4 regions of the Mesorhizobium sp. M1396 genome follow, and region 4 is predicted to be linked to each of the others. Evidence: predicted binding sites of a transcription regulator. Region 4 holds the regulator's gene; each other region holds the start of a gene.
The links. Region 4 encodes PhoB, which activates phosphate uptake and scavenging genes when phosphate is short. Its sites were predicted from a motif close to TGTCATNNANCTGTCAT; they were not measured.

Region 1 (5,218 bases), on a different contig from region 4:
GTCATGACGTCGGGATTTCAAGTCCGGTGTGTGTAGGTCAACTCAACGCTGCCAGCGCCGCGTCGACCTCGGCCGCCGAGCCGACCGACGCGGTGGCGATGTCGCGGTTGATGCGCCGCGCCAATCCTGAAAGCACCTTGCCGGCGCCGATCTCGTAAAGCGTGGTGACGCCGTTTGCGCCGAGCCATTCCACCGTTTCGCGCCAGCGCACGCGGGCGACCACCTGCTCGACCAGACGCCGCGCGATCTCGTCGGGGTCATTGGTCGGGGTGACGGTGACGTTGGAGACGATGGGCACCACCGGCGCGGCCTTCGTCACGCTGGCCAGTGCCTCGCGCATGATCTCGGCCGCGGGCGTCATCAGCGCAGAGTGGAAGGGCGCGGACACTTGCAGCATCAGCGCGCGCTTGGCGCCTTTCTCGGTGCAAAGTTTCGCCGCCAGTTCGACCGCGGCTCTTGCACCGGAAATGACCAGTTGGCCACCGCCATTGTCGTTCGCCACCTGGCAGACAGAGCCCTTCCCGGCCGCTTCGGCGGCCTCGGCGCAGGCAGCTTCGACATCGGCCTGTTCCAGTCCGATGATCGCCGCCATCGCGCCCTCGCCGGCCGGCACCGCCGCCTGCATGGCGTTGCCACGGATGCGCAAGAGCCGGGCGGCATCGGCAATCGAAACGAAGCCAGCAGCGGCTAACGCCGAATATTCGCCCAGCGAATGGCCGGCGACATAGGCGACCTTGCCTTTCAGCGACAAACCACGCGATTCCAGCGCCCGGATCGCGGCGAGCGACACCGCCATCAGCGCCGGTTGCGCGTTTGCGGTCAGCGTCAACGTCTCTTCCGGCCCTTCCCAGATCAGCTTCGACAGGTTTTCGCCGAGCGCGTCATCGACTTCCTGGAAAATCCCGCGCGCCTCCGGAAAGGCGTCGGCGAGATCCTTGCCCATGCCGACAGCCTGGCTGCCTTGTCCAGGAAAGGTGAATGCAACGGCCATGCGAGGGCTCCCAAGGGTTGGTTTTGCTTGCCTGGTAGACGAGTTTTGCTTGCCTGTGACGCAAGGCGGGCCGCCAAGTCAAGCCACTTCAACCCTTCCTGACGGCAGTGTCACACGCCGAGTGCCTGTTCCGAAAAGCTTTTTGGCGATCACTCCTGATGAAAACCGCTCACGATTCGTTTGCTGGCTCTTCTTATTTTGGCCACAGGCGCTAGCATTGGGTGACAGTTCCATGACAACCGAGTGACGTGTTTGTCGCTGGGTGGGGAAATCAAAAGTGGCAAAGAGTTCGAAACGCGCCGGTAAGGCCGCGCCGCAGTTCCTGGAAGACGACCCCTCCACCGGCTACCTGCCGGGCAGGAGATGGCCGGTCGTGCGCTATGGGCTGGTCAGCCTGGCGATCGCTGCAATCCTGGTGTTTGCCATCGAGCTGATCGTGCGCGGCGACTTTGCCGGCACGATCTCCTTCTTCCTGCAGCCACTCAAGCCGGGCTGGACCACCATTGTCGTGTTTGCGCTGATCCTGATCGGCCTCGATGCGGTGCTTGGGCGCAGCCACCAGAGCCTGATGATCGTCGCGCCGCTGACGCTTTCCCTTGCTTTCGTCGGTCACCAGAAGTCGCACTATCTCGGCGATCCGCTCTATCCGACCGATTTCCTCTATGCCCGCCAGATCTTCGCGCTGTTGCCGCTCCTGGTGCGCGACCGGCCGATGACCGCGCTCGCCATGGTCGCAGGCATCGTCGCCGGCCTGTCGCTGCTCGTCTACGGCTGGCGGCTGTGGCGCCGCAAGGTGCCGGCGCTCAGCCGCAAGGGACGCCTTGCCCGGCTGACGCTGGCAGTGCCGCTGCTCGCCTTCTTCGTCTCGATCATGGACTACGCCACCTTCTCCTGGACCAGGGACAGGCTGCAGATCATCCCGATCATGTGGGACCAGAAAGAGAACTATGCCTCCAACGGCTTTGCGCTGGCCTTTGCCCTCAATGTGCCGATGGCGCATGTCTCGGCCCCGCCGGGCTATTCCGACAAGGCGATCGCGGCGATCGGCAGGCCTGATGTGACCGCCTCGGTGCCGGCCGAGAAGCCCGACATCATCATCGTCATGAGCGAATCCTTCTGGGATCCGACCAAGTTGCCCGGCGTCACCATCAAGCCCGATCCGATCCCCAATGTGCGGGCGCTGCGCTCGGGCTCGATGTTCTCTCCGGAATTCGGCGGCATGACCGCCAACATCGAGTTCGAGGCGCTGACTGGCTTCTCCAACGCGTTCCTGCCGGCCGGCAGCATCCCCTATCAGCAATATGTGCGCACGCCGACGCCTTCGCTGGCAACCTTCCTCAAGAGCCAGGGTTACCGGGCGCGCGCCATCCACCCCGGCACGAACTGGTTCTGGAACCGTGGCGCGGTCTACGCTGATTTCGGCTTCAACGACTTCAAGTCGGAAGAGACGCTGCCGCCGATGCAAAAGCGCGGGCCGTTGGCATCGGACGCGGCGATGACCGACGAGATCATCGGCGAGGCCGACGCCAGCGACGAGCCGGTGTTCTTCTTTGCGGTCAGCCTGCAAAACCACGGCCCCTACGAGCCGAACCGCTACTACAATCCGACGCATACGGTGCAGGCGCCGATCAGCCAGTGGGCGCGCGAATCGCTGCTCAGCTACGCCGAGGGCTCGGCCGACGCCGATCGCGGCCTTGAACGCCTGGTCGAATGGGCAAAGAAACGCTCTCGCCCGACCGTGATCGCCTTCTTCGGCGACCATCTGCCGCCGCTAGGGCCGGTCTATGTCGAAACCGGCTTCCTCAAGGACAATGTCGCGCCGCGCAAGGAAGCGTCGCCCGAGGCGGCCCTCGAACACCACGAGACGCCGCTGGTCATCTGGTCGAACCGCACCGGGCCGGCTGAAGACATCGGCGCCGTCAGCCCGGCCTTCCTGCCCTATCATATCCTGAAGACGGCCGGCATCACTCATTCCTACTACACTGGCTTCCTGGGCGAGATGAGCGAGCGCTACCGCGTCGTCGACCGCAACCTGTTGCTGACGCCGGCTGGCGAGGCCACGCCCGATTGGGCGCGGCAGAAAGAGATCGATCCAGCGATCCGCGATTTCCGCCTGTTGCAGTACGACATGATGTTCGGCAAACGCCACGCGGCGCCCGACTTCTTCCCCGAAACGGTCGACAAGGTTGTCGCTCATACGAGTTGAACAGACTGGCGAGTTGAACAGACTGGCGAGTTGAACAGACTTGTCCTTCCGGACCCGGTTCGACCGTTCGGTCGGGCGTTCATTTCGTCAATTGCAGCTTCGTGAACTTGTTGGCGATCCAAGGAACACGTTCGGCAATTTGGTCGGATCGTTTACGGCATAATAGTCGCTCGGATTCGAAGCACAGGCGCTGTAAAGCGTGCGGCTGCCGGTGGGGGCTCAACTCCGCACAACCTGATAGTGCGGTTAAGCCGTGGTTTGCCGCCACAAACCTTGCCGTTGTTGCTGCTTGATTTTTTCGCCGCCTGCGACACGGAGGACGTCGTCTGCCCTTGCTTTGCCGCCGGATTGCTATATAGACGCCCGCAATCTGCCGGTCCTAGCTGGGGGCTGAACGGAGGGCCGGAGGTTTTTTCGAAAACCTCCGTGTGATGCCAGAAGTGCTTCCGCCTCCCGTGTCTCCGCTCTCGACCGTCTCGTCATGCTCCTTTCTTCCCCGATTTTGCGGGTCAGAGAAGTTGCAGAGGCTTTTGCCGCCGGGAACCGGGAGAGAAACGAAGAAAGGCATAAGACATAATGGCTCTTTACGAACATGTGTTTCTTGCCCGGCAGGACCTCTCGCAGCAGCAGGTCGATGCGCTTGTCGAACAGTACAAGGGTGTCATCTCCGCGAATGGCGGGTCCGTCGGCCGGGTCGAGAACTGGGGACTGAAGTCCCTCACCTACCGGGTCAACAAGAACCGGAAGGCTTACTACACGCTGATGGACCTGAATTGCCCGCCGGCCGCGCTCAACGAGATGGAGCGCCAGATGGGCCTGTCCGAAGACGTGCTGCGTTTCCTGACCATCAAGGTCGAGGCGCATGAGGAAGGCCCGTCAGCCATGATGCAGAAGCGCGAAGAGCGCTCGGAACGCGGCGGCTTCGGCGATCGCGACCGTGGCGATCGTGGTCCACGCTCGTTCGGCGACCGTGATCGTGGCGACCGTCCGCCGCGCTCGTTCGGCGACGCCGGTGCCGATCGTGGTCCGCGCCGTCCGCGCGAAGGCTTTGAAGGGGGTGCAGAATAATGGTCGACATCAATCAGATCCCGACCCGGCGCCCGTTCCATCGCCGTCGCAAGACCTGCCCGTTCTCCGGCGCCAACGCGCCCAAGATCGACTACAAGGACGTGCGTCTCCTGCAGCGCTACATTTCCGAGCGCGGCAAGATCGTGCCGTCGCGCATCACCGCGGTCAGCCAGAAGAAGCAGCGCGAACTCGCCAAGGCGATCAAGCGCGCCCGTTTCCTCGGCCTGCTGCCCTACGTGGTTCGCTAAGACTTTTAGTTTGACCATGATCTCTGGACAAACGGTTTCCGTTTGTCCGAGAAAACCGGTATCCACTTTTCGGGATCATGATCTAGCATGCGGGCGGTTCGCCGCCCGCTCTTCTCCCACGGCGACGGGCGCCGCAGGGTTGAACGTCAAATCCCGGGTTGAGGTCAAAAACCTCTAACTGCCGCGACAGGCAGGACAGCGACACCAGCGCCCCAGGCGCTCAAGCTTCCTGACCTGTTCCAGATACATTCGGCGTCGACCTCATCGATCGATTGGCGCCCAACCAAAGGAACAAAACCATGGAAGTCATTCTTCTCGAACGCGTTTCCCGCCTCGGCCAGATGGGCGATACCGTCAAGGTCAAGGACGGCTTTGCCCGTAACTTCCTGCTGCCGCAGGGCAAGGCGCTGCGCGCCAACGAAGGCAACAAGAAGAAGTTCGAAGGCCAGCGCGCCCAGCTCGAAGCCCGCAACCTCGAGCGCAAGTCGGAAGCTGCCCAAGTCGCCGAAAAGCTCGACGGCAAGAGCTTCATCGCCGTTCGCTCCGCTGGTGAAACCGGACAGCTTTACGGTTCAGTGTCGACCCGCGACATCGCCGATCTGCTGACGGCGGAAGGTTTTTCGATCAACCGCAACCAGATCCTGCTCAACCAGCCGATCAAGACCATCGGCGTCACCAATGTGGCAATCGCGCTGCATCCGGAAG
Region 2 (5,218 bases), on a different contig from region 4:
CCGGAGGTCGAATCCGGATCGGCGTAGCCGAGCTTCTTGCCCTTCGCCGACTTGATGTCGGTGATGCCGGAGGATTTCAGCGCCAGGCCGATCGAATAGTAGCCGGTGGCGCCGTCGGTCTGCTGAGTGGTGAGGATCGGGGTGACCGCCTTCGGATCCTTGAGAACGACGCTGGCGTAGCCGGAAGCGCCGAGTTCGGCGAAGTCGAGCGTGCCGCCGAGCAGGCCCTGGATGACGCCATCATAGTCGGCGGCGGGGAACAGCGAGACCTTTTCGAAGCCGAATTCGGTCTTCAAATGGTCGGCGAGGCACTGGTAGTTGCGCAGCCGGTCGGTTTCGTTTTCGCCGCCGAGAATGCCGACGCGAAATTCCTTCATATCGGCCGCGTGGGCCATGCTGGTCGCCATGGCGAGCACCGAAACGGCGCTGAAAACCATCTTCCTGAACATCTGATATCTCTCCTGTAGGTTCCGGCCCCGCGCCGGCAGCGTTCTTGAGTTTGACTGTGCCCTTGACGTGGGCTGGCGATCCCGACCGCTCTCTTGTTTGTCCATGATCTCCGGACAAAACGGGTTCCCGTTTGTCCTAGAAAACCGGATTCCACTTTTCGGGATCATGGACTCAATATCCCGGAAATGCGGGTTCGAGCGGTCCGGCGGATGCGGCGATCTTTCGGCTGAAGGCAACGCTGGTCGAGGTGATGGCCTCTGAGATTTCCTGGCCATTGCTATCGGCGCCATAGACGAGGCGCACGGCCTCGCGGTTGAGCTCTTCCGGTGGGCCGTCGAAGACGACTTTGCCGGCGGCCATGCCGATGATGCGGTTGCAGTAGGTGCGGGCGGTATCCAGCGTATGCAGATTGGTGACGACGGTGATGCCTTCGCGCAAATTGATGTCCTGCAGCGAATCCATCACCACCTTGGCGTTGAGAGGATCGAGCGAGGCGATCGGCTCGTCGGCGAGAATAACCCTGGGCTGCTGCATCATGGCCCGGGCAATGGCGACGCGCTGCTGCTGCCCGCCCGACAAGGTGCCGGCGGGCTGCAGCGCGGTGCGGGCGATATCGAGCCGCTCGAGTGCCGCGACCGCCTCGGCGCATTCGGCGCGGGAGAACATGCCGAACAGGTTGGTGATGGTAGAACGGTGGTTCAGCTTTCCGAGCAGCACATTGGTCAGCACGTCGAGGCGTGGTACCAGGTTGAACTGCTGGAAGATCATGGCGCAGTCGCGCTGCCAGCGCCGCAGCGGCGAGCCGCGCAACTGGGAGACCTCGGCGCCGTCAAAAAAAATCGACCCCTGGCTGGGATCGATGAGACGGTTGATCATGCGAAGAAGGGTTGATTTGCCGGCGCCCGAACGGCCGATAATGCCAACCATCTGACCCTGCGGGATCGCGATGTTGATGTCGTTGACGGCAGTGTTCTTGCCAAATCGTCGGGTGACACCGCGGATTTCGAGCGTGGCAGAAATTGCTGGCATGGGCAGGTTCCAGTCCGGATCATATTGATCGTCAGGCTCTCGCCTAACGCAGCCACATGAACCTGCCGTGTCGCGGTGATGTCAGTTTTGTTACGCTCCACAGGTGTGGGCTACGGCCGGCCGGGGACCAGGAGTCCCTCGAAGCGCTTCATGTCCCTGAAGTTGCAGAAGGCCGTAGCCTTGCTTTCGATCACGGGAGCCTGCTGCTCGAAGAGCTTGAGAGAGTCATCGAACAGGTCCTCCCATGCGGCTGCCATGACGATGATGTGAAGAACTATCCTTCGTATTTTTCCAAAAACGCCTCGGCGGACATTTCCCGAAAATCCTCTAGGCAGGCACGTAGCCTGGCATGGTCCCAGTCCCACCAGGCAAGCGCCTGGTAGCGTTCGGCTGTGCGGCGGTCGAAGCGCTCTCGGATCGGCTTGGCCGGCACGCCTGCGACGATGGTGTAGGGGGCGACATCCTTCGAGACGACGGCGCCGGCGCCGACTGCGGCGCCATCGCCGACGGTGACGCCGGGCAAGATGGTCGAGCCATGGCCGAGCCAGGTGTCATGGCCGATGTTGACCCGCCTGGCGCGGCGCTGGGCGAAGAACTCGCTCTCGTGCTCGGCGTCGTCCCAATAATCCGAGGCGCGATAGGTGAAATGGTGCAGCGTCGGCCGCCAGGTCGGGTGGTTGGTGGCGTTGATGCGTACGCTTGCCGCGATGTTGGAAAACTTGCCGATCGTGGCGCACCAGACGGCGCAGTCCTGCATCATGTAGGAATAGTCGCCGAGTTCGCTCTCAGAAACCCGGCTGCGGTCGGCGATCTCGGTCCAGCGGCCGAGGGTCGAGTTCTGCACGTCCGCCGTCGGGTGGACCAGCGGCGCTTCCGAGAGCTTCCTGGTCATGCGGCGATTTTTCCGGGAGCGAAAGCGGTGACGTCGATGATGCGGTCGGCAACCGCCTCGCGCACGTCGTGGTCATGGAAGATGCCGAGCAGGGCGACACCCGCCGCCTTCTTGGCGGCGATGAGTTCGATCACCACGTCGCGGTTCCTGGCATCGAGCGAAGCTGTCGGTTCGTCGAGCAGCAGGATCGGGTGCTCGGTGATGAAGCCGCGTGCGATGTTGACGCGCTGCTGCTCGCCGCCGGAGAAGGTCGCAGGCGGCAATGCCCAGAGTTTCTCCGGCAGGTTGAGCTGCGCCAGCAAAGCGCGTGCCTTGCCGCGGGCAATCTCGCGGTCCTCGCCACGCTCGACCAGCGGTTCGGCGACGACACCGAGCGCCGAGACCCGCGGCACGGTGCGCAGGAACTGACTGACATAGCCGATCGTTTGCCGGCGTATGGCAAGCACGGTGCGCGGGCTGGCGGTGGCAAGGTCGATCAGCCCGTCATCATGGCTGACGATGATCTGGCCCTCGTCAACGGCATAGTTGCCGTAGAGCATCTTGAGGATCGAGCTCTTGCCGGTGCCGGACGGGCCGCCGAGCACGGTGCATTCGCCGGCCCTGATCGAGAACGAGACGCCGGCGACGACGGGCAGTTTGATGCCGTCGCGCAGATGCATGGTGAAGCTCTTGGCGACGTCTGAGACAACAAGCGGCGTTGGCATGATTTACACCTGCAAGATCGAGGAAACGAGCAACTGGGTGTAGGGCGCGCGCGGATCGTCGAGCACGCGGTCGGTGAGACCGCTTTCGACGACGCGGCCGTCCTTCATCACCATCATGCGCTGCGACAAAAGCCGCGCCACGGCGAGGTCGTGGGTGACGACGATCGCCGCCAGACCAAGATCGGTGACCAGACCGCGCAGCAGGTCGAGCAGGCGCGCCTGGACCGAGACGTCGAGGCCGCCTGTCGGCTCATCCATGAACACCAGCCGTGGCCCGGTAACGAGGTTGCGAGCGATCTGCAGGCGCTGGCGCATGCCGCCGGAAAAGGCGCGCGGCTCGTCGTCGATGCGGTCCTCGTCGATCTCGACGCGCGACAGCCAGTCGACGGCGGTGGCCCGGATCTTGCAGTAGTGGCGGTCGCCGACCGCCATCAGCCGCTCGCCGACATTGGCGCCGGCCGACACCGTCATGCGCAGGCCGTCGGCGGGGTTCTGGTGGACAAAACCCCAGTCGGTGCGCATCAGGAAGCGGCGCTCGGCCTCGCTCATGCGGTAGAGCTCGCGGAACTGGCCGTCGCGCATGCGGTAGCTGGCGGTGCCGGAACTCGGCAGCAGCCGCGTCGACAGGCAGTTGAGCAATGTCGTCTTGCCGGAGCCGGACTCGCCGACGACAGCCAGGACCTCGCCCGGCCACAGGTCGAAGGAGACGTTGTCGCAGCCGACGCGCGAGCCGTAGAATTTGGAGAGCGCGGAGACGCGCAGCAGCGGTTCGTCGGTCATTGCGCCGGCTCCCTGTTTCCTGGGGCAAGATGGGTTTCAGGGGCAAGATGGCCGCGATGGCCGTCCGCCCGCCGCTTCTCGCAGTGATCGGTGTCGGAGCAGACGAACATGTGGCCGCCATGGTCGTCGAGGATGACCTCGTCGAGATAGACGTTCTCGGCCGCGCACAGCGCGCAGGGCTGGTCGAAGGTCTGCACTTCGAACGGATGATCCTCGAAGTCGAGGCTGACCACAGCGGTGAAGGGCGGCACCGCATAGATGCGCTTTTCGCGGCCGGCGCCGAACAGCTGCAGTGCCGGCGAGCGGTGCATCTTGGGATTGTCGAATTTCGGCGTCGGCGACGGGTCCATCACATAGCGGCCCTCGACCTTGACCGGGTAGGCATAGGTGGTGGCGATGCGGCCGTGCCTGGCGATATCCTCATAGAGCTTGACGTGCATCAGGCCATATTCCTCCAGAGCATGCATCTTGCGCGTTTCGGTCTCGCGCGGTTCGAGGAAGCGCAGGGGTTCGGGGATCGGCACCTGGTAGACAAGCACCTGGCCCGCGGTGAGCGGATGTTCGGGAATACGGTGGCGGGTCTGGATGATGGTCGCGCTGGCGGTATCGGTGGTCACCGCGACATTGGCGACCTTCTTGAAGAAGGCACGGATCGACACCGCATTGGTGGTGTCGTCGGCGCCCTGGTCGATGACCTTCAGCACGTCGTCGGGGCCGATGATCGAGGCGGTGACCTGGACACCGCCGGTGCCCCAGCCATAGGGCATCGGCATTTCGCGCGAGGCGAACGGCACCTGATATCCGGGAATGGCAATGCCCTTGAGGATCGCCCGGCGGATCATCCTTTTGGTCTGTTCGTCGAGATAGGCGAAGTTGTAGGTGGCGATGTCTGTCGGTTGAGCGGTCATTCCGCGGCCTCCCGCTTCTCTTCGACCTTCGCCGGGTTTTCGCGGGCGTCGTATTCGGCGCGCATGCGGCGCACGAGGTCGAGCTCGGCCTGGAAGTCGACATAGTGCGGCAGCTTCAGATGTTCGACGAAGCCGGTCGCCTGGACGTTGTCGGAATGCGAGATGACGAACTCCTCGTCCTGGGCGGCCGCGACGACATCCTCGCCGAGTTCTGTCGCACGAAGAGCGCGGTCGCACAGCGCCATCGCCATCGCCTTGCGCTCGCTCTGGCCAAAGACGAGGCCGTAGCCGCGGGTGAATTGCGGCGGCGCCTTGGCCGACCCCTTGAACTGGTTGACCATCTGGCATTCGGTAACGCGGACAATGCCGAGCGGCACCGCGAAGGGCAGTTCGGGCACGTCGAGCTCCAGCTCGACCTCGCCGATGCGGATCTCGCCGACAAAGGGATGGTTGCG
Region 3 (5,218 bases), on a different contig from region 4:
TCTCGACTATGCCGGTGTCGCCGTCTTCGCTGCGACCGGGGCGCTTGCGGCTTCGCGCAAGCAACTCGACATTATCGGTTTCCTGTTCCTGGCCAGCGTCACCGGAATAGGCGGCGGCACGCTTCGCGACGTCATCCTCAACCTTCCGGTTTTCTGGGTCGCCAACTCCAGCTATGTGCTGATCTGCGCCGTGGTTGCGGTGCTGGTCTTCTTCAGCGCGCATCGTGTCGAATCTCGCTGGAAATGGCTGCTCTGGCTTGACGCCATTGGGCTCGCCGCCTTTTCGGTGATGGGCGCCGCCAAGGGACTGGCGATTACCGGTTCACCTGTCGTCTCCGTCATCACCGGCGTGCTCACCGCCACTTCCGGCGGCATTCTGCGCGATCTCCTGGCCGGCGAGCCATCGGTGCTGCTCAGGCCCGAAATCTACGTTACGGCAGCCCTTGCGGGTGCCGGCCTCTATACACTTGGCGATCTTGCCGGATTGCCGCCGCTCGCCTCGGACCTCGCCGGTTTTGCGGCGGCGTTCCTTGTGCGTGGCGGCGCACTCAAATTCGGCTGGTCGTTTCCGTCCTACAAAAGCCGACCCGGCAGGCGGCCGGAAGATATTCCGTGAGAGAAGTGAATGGTGAATGGTAAATAGTGAATGGCAATTAGAACGGGGTGTAACTCCCACCATTCACCATTCACCACTTTACGCAGCGAAGCGTTGAGCTTCCCCGCCATAATAATTGACGTAGCGGGCGCCGATTTCCTTGACCGGCATGACGACGAAGACGTCGACCGTCGAGAATTCGCGGTCGATGACGCAGCCATCGCCGATGCGCGCGCCAACGCGCAGGTAACCCTTGACCAAGGGCGGCATCGCCGCGATCGCCGCCTTGGTGTTGACCGCCTCGATCGGCATCAGGTCCATCGAGCAGTAACGCCCGGACACCGCGCGCACATCCCAGGCCGAATTCGTCCGGCAGTGGTGGGCGAGGTAGGTGAGTGCCTCGGCATGCGCCGCCGGCACCGTGCCGTGGAAGGAAGCGCAACCGGTCATCACACCGATTTCGTAGTGGTTGATGTAAGCCCAGATGCCTTGCCACAGCGCCTCGATGGTGCGCTTCGAGCGGTATTCCGGCAAAACGCAGGAGCGGCCCAGTTCGAGAAAGCGCTGGCCGGGGTGACGGGCGATGAGCTTGGTCAGCTCGAATTCACCTTCGGAATAGAACCCTCCGGCCGTGGCCGCGATTTCTTGCCGCAGCAACCGATAGGTGCCGACGATGCGGCGATGTTCGGGGCCGGAAAGCGTCGTGTCCAAAACCAGCAGATGGTCGCAGAGCGGATCGAACCGGTCGGCGTCACGGCGGTCGTGGGCCTGGAACAGATCCTTCCTGGCGCCAAGTTCGTCGTAGAACACCCGGTAGCGCACTTCCTGCGCGGCCGCGATCTCGGCCTCGTTGCGAGCGAGCCGCACTTCAAGATTGCCTATACGGCCCAGTGCCGCGCCCTTTATGACGGAATCGACTTTACATCCGGCAAGCAAGGCGCTGCTGGCGTTCGGCCGAGTGTCACATTCCGGCATAACTGTATGCACGAGTGATTCTCCTTCGAGCCATCCCTCTTGGCACGGGGATACGGTGTAGGTGCAACAGGATTGTGACAGTACCGTGATACGACGTCGTGGGCAATACTTCGTCGGCTGGCGAATAGGATCAACCGGCTCCTTTACGTGAGCGCGCGGCCTGAAATGGGCGGGTGGAAAACTCAGGCCGCGACAACCTGTCCCTCGACGGCATTGACCAGCGCCTCGGGGTCGAGCGGCTTGGTGACAAAGCCGCTGGCGCCATGAGCCAACACCGCATGGCGGGTCTTTTCCTGGCTGTCGGCCGACAGCACCATGATCGGCACCGGCGGCACGGCGGTTTCTTCCTCATGGCGGCGGATGGCGGCAATCGCGTCCAGTCCGTCCATGACCGGCATGTGCAAATCCATCAAAACCACGTCGAAGCGGTGGTTGTGCCCGGCGCCGGTGACAGCCTCGACGGCGGCCTTGCCGTTGCCGACCACCTTGACGCGATGCCCGGCCTTCAGCAGCGTGGCGCGGGCCAGCATGGCATTGATGTCATTGTCCTCGGCGATCAGCACCGACAGGCCGCGCTGGCGGTTGCCGACGGCGCGAAGCGCCGGCGCGCCACGCTTTTCCGGCTGCGGCTGGACGAGGCTGGGAGCATGGCTGCTCAACAGCACACGCAGAAGCGTTCCGCCACGTACCGGCCTGGCCAGGAAGGTTGCGTAGCCGCCGGCGCGGAACTCGCCAAGCATGCCGCGATCGGTCGGCGCGATCAGCGTGATGGCCTCGCAGTCGGAAAAACCGCTCTGGCGCAGGCGCTTGAGCAACCTGCCGTCGCTTTCTTCCATGGCCGCATCGATCAGAAGCGCATCACAGCCAGCGGCGAAGGGCGCGGCCTGCGCGGCGGTGGTGGCGATGTCGACCGTGCCGCCATTGGCGCGGATGGTGCGGGCGATGGCGTCGGCCTCGACGGCGTTTTTCGACAGGATCACCGCGCGTCTGCCAGAGAGTGCGTTCTGCCGGCCCTGCGGCGCTTCTGTGGCCGCTATCGCCGGGATCTCGAAGACGAACTCGGATCCCTGGCCGAGCCGGCTGGATACCGAGATCGTGCCGCCCATGGCGGCCACCAGGCGTTTGGAGATGGCAAGGCCGAGGCCGGCCCCGCCATGCGTACGCGTCGACGTGCCGTCGGCTTGCTCGAACTCCTCGAAAATACGGTCCAGGTCCTCATCATGCAGGCCCGAACCGGTATCGGCGATGGTGAAGCATATGCGGTCGGTGGTTTCGGTGCGCGCTCGCGCAATGCTCACCAGCACGCCGCCGCTGTCGGTGAACTTGATGGCGTTGCCGATAAGGTTGAGCAGCACCTGCCTGACCTTGCCCGGATCGGCGGTGATCAATTGCGGCACGTCGGGTTCGACATGGCAGCCCAGCCCGATATCCTTGGCGAAGGCGCGCGCGGCCAGCAATTCGACGATGTTGTCGGCGATCTCGCGCACCGACATCGGCTGCGGCTCCGGGTCGAAGCGCCCGGCTTCGATCTTGGAGTAGTCGAGCAGATCCTCGATCAGGGCAAGCAATGCGCTGGCCGAGGTTGAGACGGCGCCGACATAGGTCTGCTGTTCCGGCGACAGGCTGGTGTCGGCCAGTAGCCTGGCCATGCCCATGATGCCGTTCATCGGCGTGCGAATTTCATGGCTGACGGTGGCGAGGAAACGCGATTTGGCCTGGCTGGCGTACTCGGCTCGTTCGCGTGCGGTGATCAGCGAGGATTCGGCGCGTTTGCGGGCGGTGATGTCGCGGGCGATGGCGCGATGCGAAACGGCGCCGCTGTCCTTGTCACGCACCGACAGTTCGATCCACGAGAACCAACGCGGGCCGGTAGGCGTATTGATGGCGACATCGGTGGAACTCAGGCATTCATGGTCGGAAAAGGCGGCATCGGGAACGATGCCGACCTCGATGCCGAGTTCCGCCAGGGTCTTGCCGGCAAGGTCGCGCTGATCGGTTTCGACGAGATCGGCGAAAACCTTGTTGGCATAGACGATGTAGCCGTCGCGGTTGCGGTGAATGACGAGGTCGCCGAGCGCATCGATCAGGCCGCGAAAGCGCTCATCGCTCTCCTGCATTTCCCACATGCGATCGGCCAGCGTCTCGATCTCGGCGCGGCTGCGGGCAGTGGTTTCGTCAAGAAGGGCCGCGGTGCGGTGTTCGCTCCGCATGGCGCGCAGATGCATGGCAAGGCCGGCAAGGCCGGTTGCCAGCAATGCGATGCTGATGAAGACCGGTGCCCCGGTCAGGTGCGCCAGGCCTGCCAGCACGATGATGGCGACGAAGGCCAGGAACGGAAGCCCTTCGCGCCTGGCGGGCTCGGGCTCGGGCACCAATGGCGGCGCGGCGACAAAGCGCCGCGTCGACGTGGCGTCCACGTCGTCGCCAGTGTCCGCCTTCTGGCTGCCGGATTCCGCGATCATGCGAAATCCTTGCCAGACAGAGATTATGGAAAATTGCGGCGGATCGTTCGAATTTTAGCGGATGGGCGCTTTTGCCGTGGCCGCGACGGATTTGCCATCGGGCGCGGCAATTCCGCCCGCCTTCTCCGGCAGTCGAGCGGGTTCACATGTCCACGACGACGCGGCCGCGTATCTTGCCGTCGACGATGTCGCGCGCGGCATCGATGATGCCGTCGAATCCGATGGTCCTGGACAGGCTGGCGAGCTTCTTCAGATCGAGGTCGGTGCCGATACGCCGCCATGCTTCGAGGCGGACCGCCTTCGGCGCCATCACCGAATCGATGCCGAGCAGCGACACACCACGCAGGATGAAGGGAGCGACGCTGGCCGGCAGGTCCATACCGCCGGCCAGGCCGCAGGCGGCGACCGCGCCGCCATAGGATGTCATCGACAGCACATTGGCCAGCGTGTGGCTGCCGACGGCGTCGATGCCACCGGCCCAGCGCTCCTTGGCCAGCGGCTTGGCCGGCTGGGCAAGCTCGTCGCGCGATATCACTTCGGCGGCGCCAAGGTTGATCAAATAGGGGCTTTCGGCGTTGCGACCGGTGGAAGCAATGACATGGTAACCGAGGCTGGACAGGATCGAGACCGCGACCGAGCCGACGCCGCCGGCCGCCCCCGTCACCACCACCGGGCCGCGATCGGGCAGGATGCCGTGCCGCTCCAGCGCCATGACGCAGAGCATGGCGGTGTAGCCGGCGGTGCCGACGGCCATCGCGTCATGCGGGCTGATGCCTTGCGGCAGAGGCACCAGCCAGTCGCCCTTGACACGGGCGCGGCCGGCATAGGCACCGAAATGGGTTTCGCCGACGCCCCAGCCGTTCAGGATGACCTTGTCTCCGGCGCGCCAGTCGGAATGGGAGGACGAGATGACGGTGCCGGCGAAATCGATGCCCGGCACCAGCGGCCAGCGGCGGATCACCGGCGCCTTGCCTGTGATCGCCAGGCCATCCTTGTAGTTCACCGTCGTTGCCTCGACCGCGATGGTGACATCGCCTTCCATCAGATCGGCTTCGGTGAGATCGGTCACGGCTACCGCCTGCTTTTTCTCGGCGTCGCGCGAAACGAGGATGGCTTTGAAGGTTTCTGGCATCTCTTTCTCCTCTTTCTCCGCGATCTGTTTGGCGACATGAACTGTGCGGCGCCG
Region 4 (5,218 bases):
AAAAGCGTCTCGACGCTGGAGGACAGCAGGACGCGGTCATAGACCTGCAAGAGATAGAGGGGGATCACCAATAGCAGGATGTTGATGAGGAACGAGAAAGCACCGACATCTACGATGGCGCGCCTCAAGACTGCCCGCAGGCCAGACTGTGCAATCATTCCCGCGCTCCAACGGCTCATGGCCCCAACGTGAGGGCGTCGCTTAGACCGAATGGTCGGGCGCGATGTCCAAGGGGTGGTGCTGCAGGTCGTCCAGCGTATAGGCGCGGATGTAGTCGATTTTCATCTCCGCCGGCGTCGCCAGATGGTCAGGAGGCTGGCCGGCAATGCCGCCCACCGCGAGATTTGCCAATATGTACATGGGGTCGTGCATGTCGGACGGCGTTGCCGCTTGGGCGACCTTTACACCATCGTAGGTCCAGACAAGCTCATCCTTCGTCCAGAGCAGGCCATAGGTGTGGAAACCGTCGGTGTCCGCAACATTCACCGTGGACGAAACCTTCGTGTGCGCTCCCGTCTCATTGGTATGCGCCGTCATGTAGAGCGTGTTCAGATCCTGGCCGCGCGTTTCGACAACGTCCAGCTCCGGCGGCCACGATCCGTCTTCCGGAAGCAGCCAGAAGGCCGGCCATGCTCCGGCTGTTTCGGGCAGGTCCGCCCGCATTTCGAAATAGCCATAGGTTTGCGCGAAGGTGTCGTGCGTCGTCAGGATCCCCGAGGTGTATTCATAATTGTTGATCAGAGGCTTGATGTCCTCCGGCGCCTGCGCCGCGGTGATGGTGAGGACGCCGTTTTCAACGCTGAACGGGTGGACGGAACTCGTCGGGCCATAATTGGCGTCGACATACCATTGCAGTTCGCCATTGCCGCTCAATGTGCTGCCGTTCGGCGCTCCCCACCAGAAATTGGAATTCCAGGTGCCGTCCTGTCCGTTCCGAAGGCTCAGCGTGTTAAATTCGTCGGAGAAGGACAGCGTCATTCCGGACTTGTCTATCGGCAGCTCGAACTGGGTGGGCTGCAACTTGTCGATGGTCGTATTCTTGAACACCAGGATCTCGTCGGATCCGAGGTTCAGCATCACGTTCGATTCCACCTGAACCATCTGTGAACGGACGGCATCGAACGAAGTGAAGTCATAGCCGTTAAGGCGGACCGTATCGGTCGCACCGAAATCGAAGATAAGATCACTTCCATTTCCTTTAGAGATGGCGAAAGTGTCGGCGCCGTCTCCGCCGATCAGGACATCGTCGCCCTTGCCGCCATCCAGCGTCTGACGACCCGACCCGCCCTTGATGATGTTGTCCAACGCATTTCCGAACGCATATCGATTGGCGCCAGTAACGACGAGGTTCTCGAAATTGTCGGGGAGCTTGTAGCTCATCCATGTGTCGATCGTGTCGATTCCTGCCCCAGGATCCTCGACCACCTTATTGTTGGTGGAATAGAGGTGATAGTAGTCGTCGCCGGCGCCACCGTAGATCGTGACCTTGACGCCGGTGTCTCCCCAGAAGGAGTCGTTGCCGGAGGTGCCATGCAGTTCCGGTCCAGACCCAGTGGCCGAGAACCAATGAGTGGAAGCGCCGGTGTAGGGAAGAGGGACGCCTTTGGCGTTTACGACGGTGCTCATCAGAAATCCTTCCTCATGGTATTCGACCTGGTGAAATCATTCGATACGAGTCCCAGCGACTGCTTCCCAAGCAACGTTGCAACGGATGAAATAGTTCCAGGGAATCGTCATCCGATCCGAGATAATATTGACCATTCGGCGCACATACACTGAATAAAGAGAAGGAATCCGTCCTCCGTCAAAAATGTAATTTTAATAAAATTCTATATTTATGTGAAAGTCGCGTGCTTTGACGGATATAGATACATGCATTAGTTCAAACCTCGCTAGAAGGAGCACGATTTGGAGGGCAGAGTTTTACGGGCAAAATGGCGATTATGACCGACTAATCGCGAACCGTTCTTCCCGCGGCCAGCCGGACACAACAGCAGTTTGAGAGATCGCAGAGCAATCGAGTTGTGAAGGGACCGACCAGTTAGCCACGCACAATCAATTCCAGCATGGCTCACTCCGCTGCGGACGTTTCGCTGCGACCGGGCAACGAGCGCGAAGGGTCGGTTAAAGATTTCAATCCCGCCTGCTTGAATGTCCGCCACCGCATTTTGGATGCCAGAAGCCGCCTGTCGCCTTGGCCCAAATGCGGTCATTCGAAAACTGATGGGATGACCGCATTTGGGCGCCACATGCTCGTTCTCCACCGATGAGACGAATGCAACATTCCACCCTTCGCGGCCGTTGGCGACCGCCTGCTGACCGAGTTTGAACCTGGGTTCCGATTTATCGGGATGGGATGGGAATTAATCTTCCCTGATCGCGTAGCCTGCACCTCGAATGGTGCGGATGACGTCGGGCATGCGGCCGTTGTTGACCGCCTTGCGCAGCCGGCCGACATGCACGTCCACCGTGCGTTCGTCGATGTAGATCGTCTCACCCCAGACATTGTCGAGCAGCTGGCTGCGCGAGAACACGCGGCCGGGATGGCGCATCATGAATTCGAGCAGGCGGAATTCGGTCGGCCCGAGCCGGATCTCGCTCTTCTTGCGATAGACCCGATGCGATTCTCGATCGAGCACGATGTCGCCGACCTTCAGCACGCTGGACAGCACTTCCGGCTTGGCACGGCGCAGCAGCGCCTTGACCCTGGCCATGAACTCCGGCGTCGAGAAAGGCTTGACCAGATAGTCGTCGGCGCCGGTCGAGAGGCCGCGCACGCGGTCGCTCTCCTCGCCGCGCGCGGTCAGCATGATGATCGGCAGCCGCTCGGTCTCGGGGCGCATTCGCAGGCGTCGGCAGAGTTCGATGCCGGAAACCGCCGGCACCATCCAGTCGAGCACCAGAAGGTCAGGCACGTTCTCCTGCAGCCGGATCTCGGCCTCGTCGCCGCGCGTCACCACCTCGACCTGATAGCCCTCGGACTCCAGATTATAACGGAGCAGCACGCCTAGCGGCTCCTCGTCCTCCACCACCATGATGCGTGGCGCGATCATCGGCTGGTCACCCCTGTCGTCATGCCGCCGGCGCGGACATTGTCGTCTCGTCCTGCTTCGGACGATTGGCCGGCAGCTGCGTGCCGGTCAAAACATAATAGGCATTTTCCGCGATGTTGGTGACGTGGTCGCCGATGCGCTCGAGATTCTTGGCGCAGAACAAAAGATGCGTGCACGCGGTGATGTTGCGCGGGTCTTCCATCATATAGGTGAGAAGTTCGCGGAACACGGAGGTGTATTTGACGTCGATGCGTTCGTCGTCGGCACGCAGTTTCGCCAGCGCGGCGGCGTCACGCGCCGCATATTCCTCGATGACGCCCTGCACCTGGATCAGCACCAGTTGTGCCATTCCATCGATCGAGTGCGAAAGGTCGCGCGGCGTAACGCTGAGGCCGACAGTGCCGACGCGCTTGGCGATGTTCTTGGCAAGGTCGCCGATGCGTTCGAGATCGCCGGCCATGCGGATCGAACCGACGACATGGCGCAGATCGTCGGCCATCGGCTGCCGCTTGGCGATCAGCGTGATGGCGCGGTCGTCGAGCTCCCGCTGGCGCGCGTCCATGATCGCGTCGTCGGAGACGACGCGCTGTGCCAAGGCGTTGTCGGAATTCAACAGCGCCTTGGTCGCACCGCCGACCATCGAGCTGGCGAGATCGCCCATGTCGCTGATCAGCTTGCTGATCTGACCGAGATCCTCGTCGAAAGAAGCGACTGTGTGTTCGCTCATGATCCTGTTCCTCGTATGCCTGAGCTCAGCCGAAGCGGCCGGTGATGTAGTCCTGCGTGCGCTTCTCGCGGGGCGACGTGAAGATCTTCTCGGTGCGGTCGAACTCGACCAGCTCGCCCAGATACATGAAGGCCGTCTGCTTCGACACGCGCGCCGCCTGCTGCATGTTGTGGGTGACGATGACGATCGTGTAGTCGGCTTGCAACTCGTCGATCAGCTCCTCGATCTTGGCGGTTGACAGCGGATCGAGCGCCGAGGCGGGCTCGTCGAGCAGGATGACTTCCGGCTTCACCGCCACGGTACGGGCGATGCAGAGCCGCTGCTGCTGGCCGCCTGAGAGGCTGAGGCCGCTGGCGTCGAGCTTGTCCTTGACCTCGGTCCAGAGTGCCGCGCGCTTCAGCGCCTGCTCGACGCGGCCGTCCATCTCGGACTTGCTCAGCTTCTCGTAGAGCCTGATGCCGAAAGCGATGTTTTCATAGATCGACATCGGAAATGGCGTCGGCTTCTGGAACACCATGCCGATCTTGGTGCGCAGCAGGTTGAGGTCCTGCGAGCGGTCAAGAACGTTCTGGCCGTCGAGCAGCACCTGACCTTCGGCGGTCTGCCTGGGATAAAGCTCATAGATGCGGTTGAAGACGCGCAGCAGCGTCGACTTCCCGCAGCCCGAAGGCCCTATGAAAGCGGTGACGCTGCGCTCCGGCAAGGACAGCGTGATGTCCTTCAGCGCCTTCGACTGGCCGTAGTAGAAGTTGAGGTTCTTGACCTCGATCTTGGCCTTGGCGGTGGCCTCGGCGGCGATCGTCATGTCTGGAGACAACATCTGGCTCATTTGTCCTCTCTGCGTCCGGTCAGGCTGCGCGCAACGATGCTGAGCGCGAGAACCGTCAATGTGATGATAAGTGCGCCGGTCCAGGCCAGTTGCTGCCATTCCTCGTAAGGGCTGAGAGCGAACTGGAAGATGGTGACAGGCAGGCTGGCCATCGGCGCGTTGAGATTGCTCGACCAGAACTGGTTGTTCAGCGCCGTGAAGAGTAGTGGTGCAGTCTCGCCGGAGATACGGGCGATCGACAGCAATATGCCAGTGACAATGCCGGAAAGCGCGGCGCGGTAGGCGACCGACTTGATGACCACCCAGCGCGGCGCGCCGATCGCGGTGCCGGCTTCGCGCAGGGCGTTCGGCACCAAATTGAGCATGTCTTCGGTGGTGCGCACCACAACCGGAATGACGAGGATGGCGAGCGCGACAGCACCGGCGATTGCCGAGAAATGCCCCATCGGCCGCACCATCAGTTCGTAGACGAACAGGCCGATGATGATCGACGGCGCCGACAGCAGGATGTCGTTGATGAAGCGCACCACGGTGGTCAGCTTGGAAAAGCGACCGTATTCGGCCATGTAGGTGCCGGCCAGCACACCGATTGGCGTGCCGACGATGACG

Region 1: NKH02_RS19645 (LTA synthase family protein) is a predicted target of PhoB. The motif match lies at 1,213-1,229, and genes of this name have one in related genera.
Region 2: phnC (phosphonate ABC transporter ATP-binding protein) is a predicted target of PhoB. The motif match lies at 1,558-1,574, and genes of this name have one in related genera.
Region 3: olsB (l-ornithine N(alpha)-acyltransferase) is a predicted target of PhoB. The motif match lies at 1,634-1,650, and genes of this name have one in related genera.

The regions. Positions count from the first base shown of each region.
Region 1 is NZ_JAMYLA010000029.1:39,649-44,866, reverse strand. It holds gene fabD (ACP S-malonyltransferase) at 38-991, opposite strand; gene NKH02_RS19645 (LTA synthase family protein) at 1,269-3,197, shown strand; gene rpsF (30S ribosomal protein S6) at 3,774-4,265, shown strand; gene rpsR (30S ribosomal protein S18) at 4,265-4,513, shown strand; gene rplI (50S ribosomal protein L9) at 4,813-5,218, shown strand, end outside.
Region 2 is NZ_JAMYLA010000028.1:3,104-8,321, forward strand. It holds gene phnD (phosphonate ABC transporter substrate-binding protein) at 1-449, opposite strand, end outside; gene phnC (phosphonate ABC transporter ATP-binding protein) at 622-1,479, opposite strand; gene NKH02_RS19015 (DapH/DapD/GlmU-related protein) at 1,754-2,371, opposite strand; gene phnL (phosphonate C-P lyase system protein PhnL) at 2,368-3,075, opposite strand; gene phnK (phosphonate C-P lyase system protein PhnK) at 3,079-3,855, opposite strand; gene NKH02_RS19030 (alpha-D-ribose 1-methylphosphonate 5-phosphate C-P-lyase PhnJ) at 3,852-4,763, opposite strand; gene NKH02_RS19035 (carbon-phosphorus lyase complex subunit) at 4,760-5,218, opposite strand, start outside.
Region 3 is NZ_JAMYLA010000028.1:69,794-75,011, forward strand. It holds gene NKH02_RS19310 (trimeric intracellular cation channel family protein) at 1-616, shown strand, start outside; gene olsB (l-ornithine N(alpha)-acyltransferase) at 695-1,570, opposite strand; gene NKH02_RS19320 (response regulator) at 1,753-4,032, opposite strand; gene acuI (acrylyl-CoA reductase (NADPH)) at 4,175-5,164, opposite strand.
Region 4 is NZ_JAMYLA010000016.1:113,368-118,585, forward strand. It holds gene NKH02_RS13210 (type I secretion system permease/ATPase) at 1-158, opposite strand, end outside; gene eglC (endo-1,3-1,4-beta-glycanase EglC) at 202-1,626, opposite strand; gene phoB (phosphate regulon transcriptional regulator PhoB) at 2,364-3,053, opposite strand; gene phoU (phosphate signaling complex protein PhoU) at 3,073-3,780, opposite strand; gene pstB (phosphate ABC transporter ATP-binding protein PstB) at 3,806-4,609, opposite strand; gene pstA (phosphate ABC transporter permease PstA) at 4,606-5,218, opposite strand, start outside.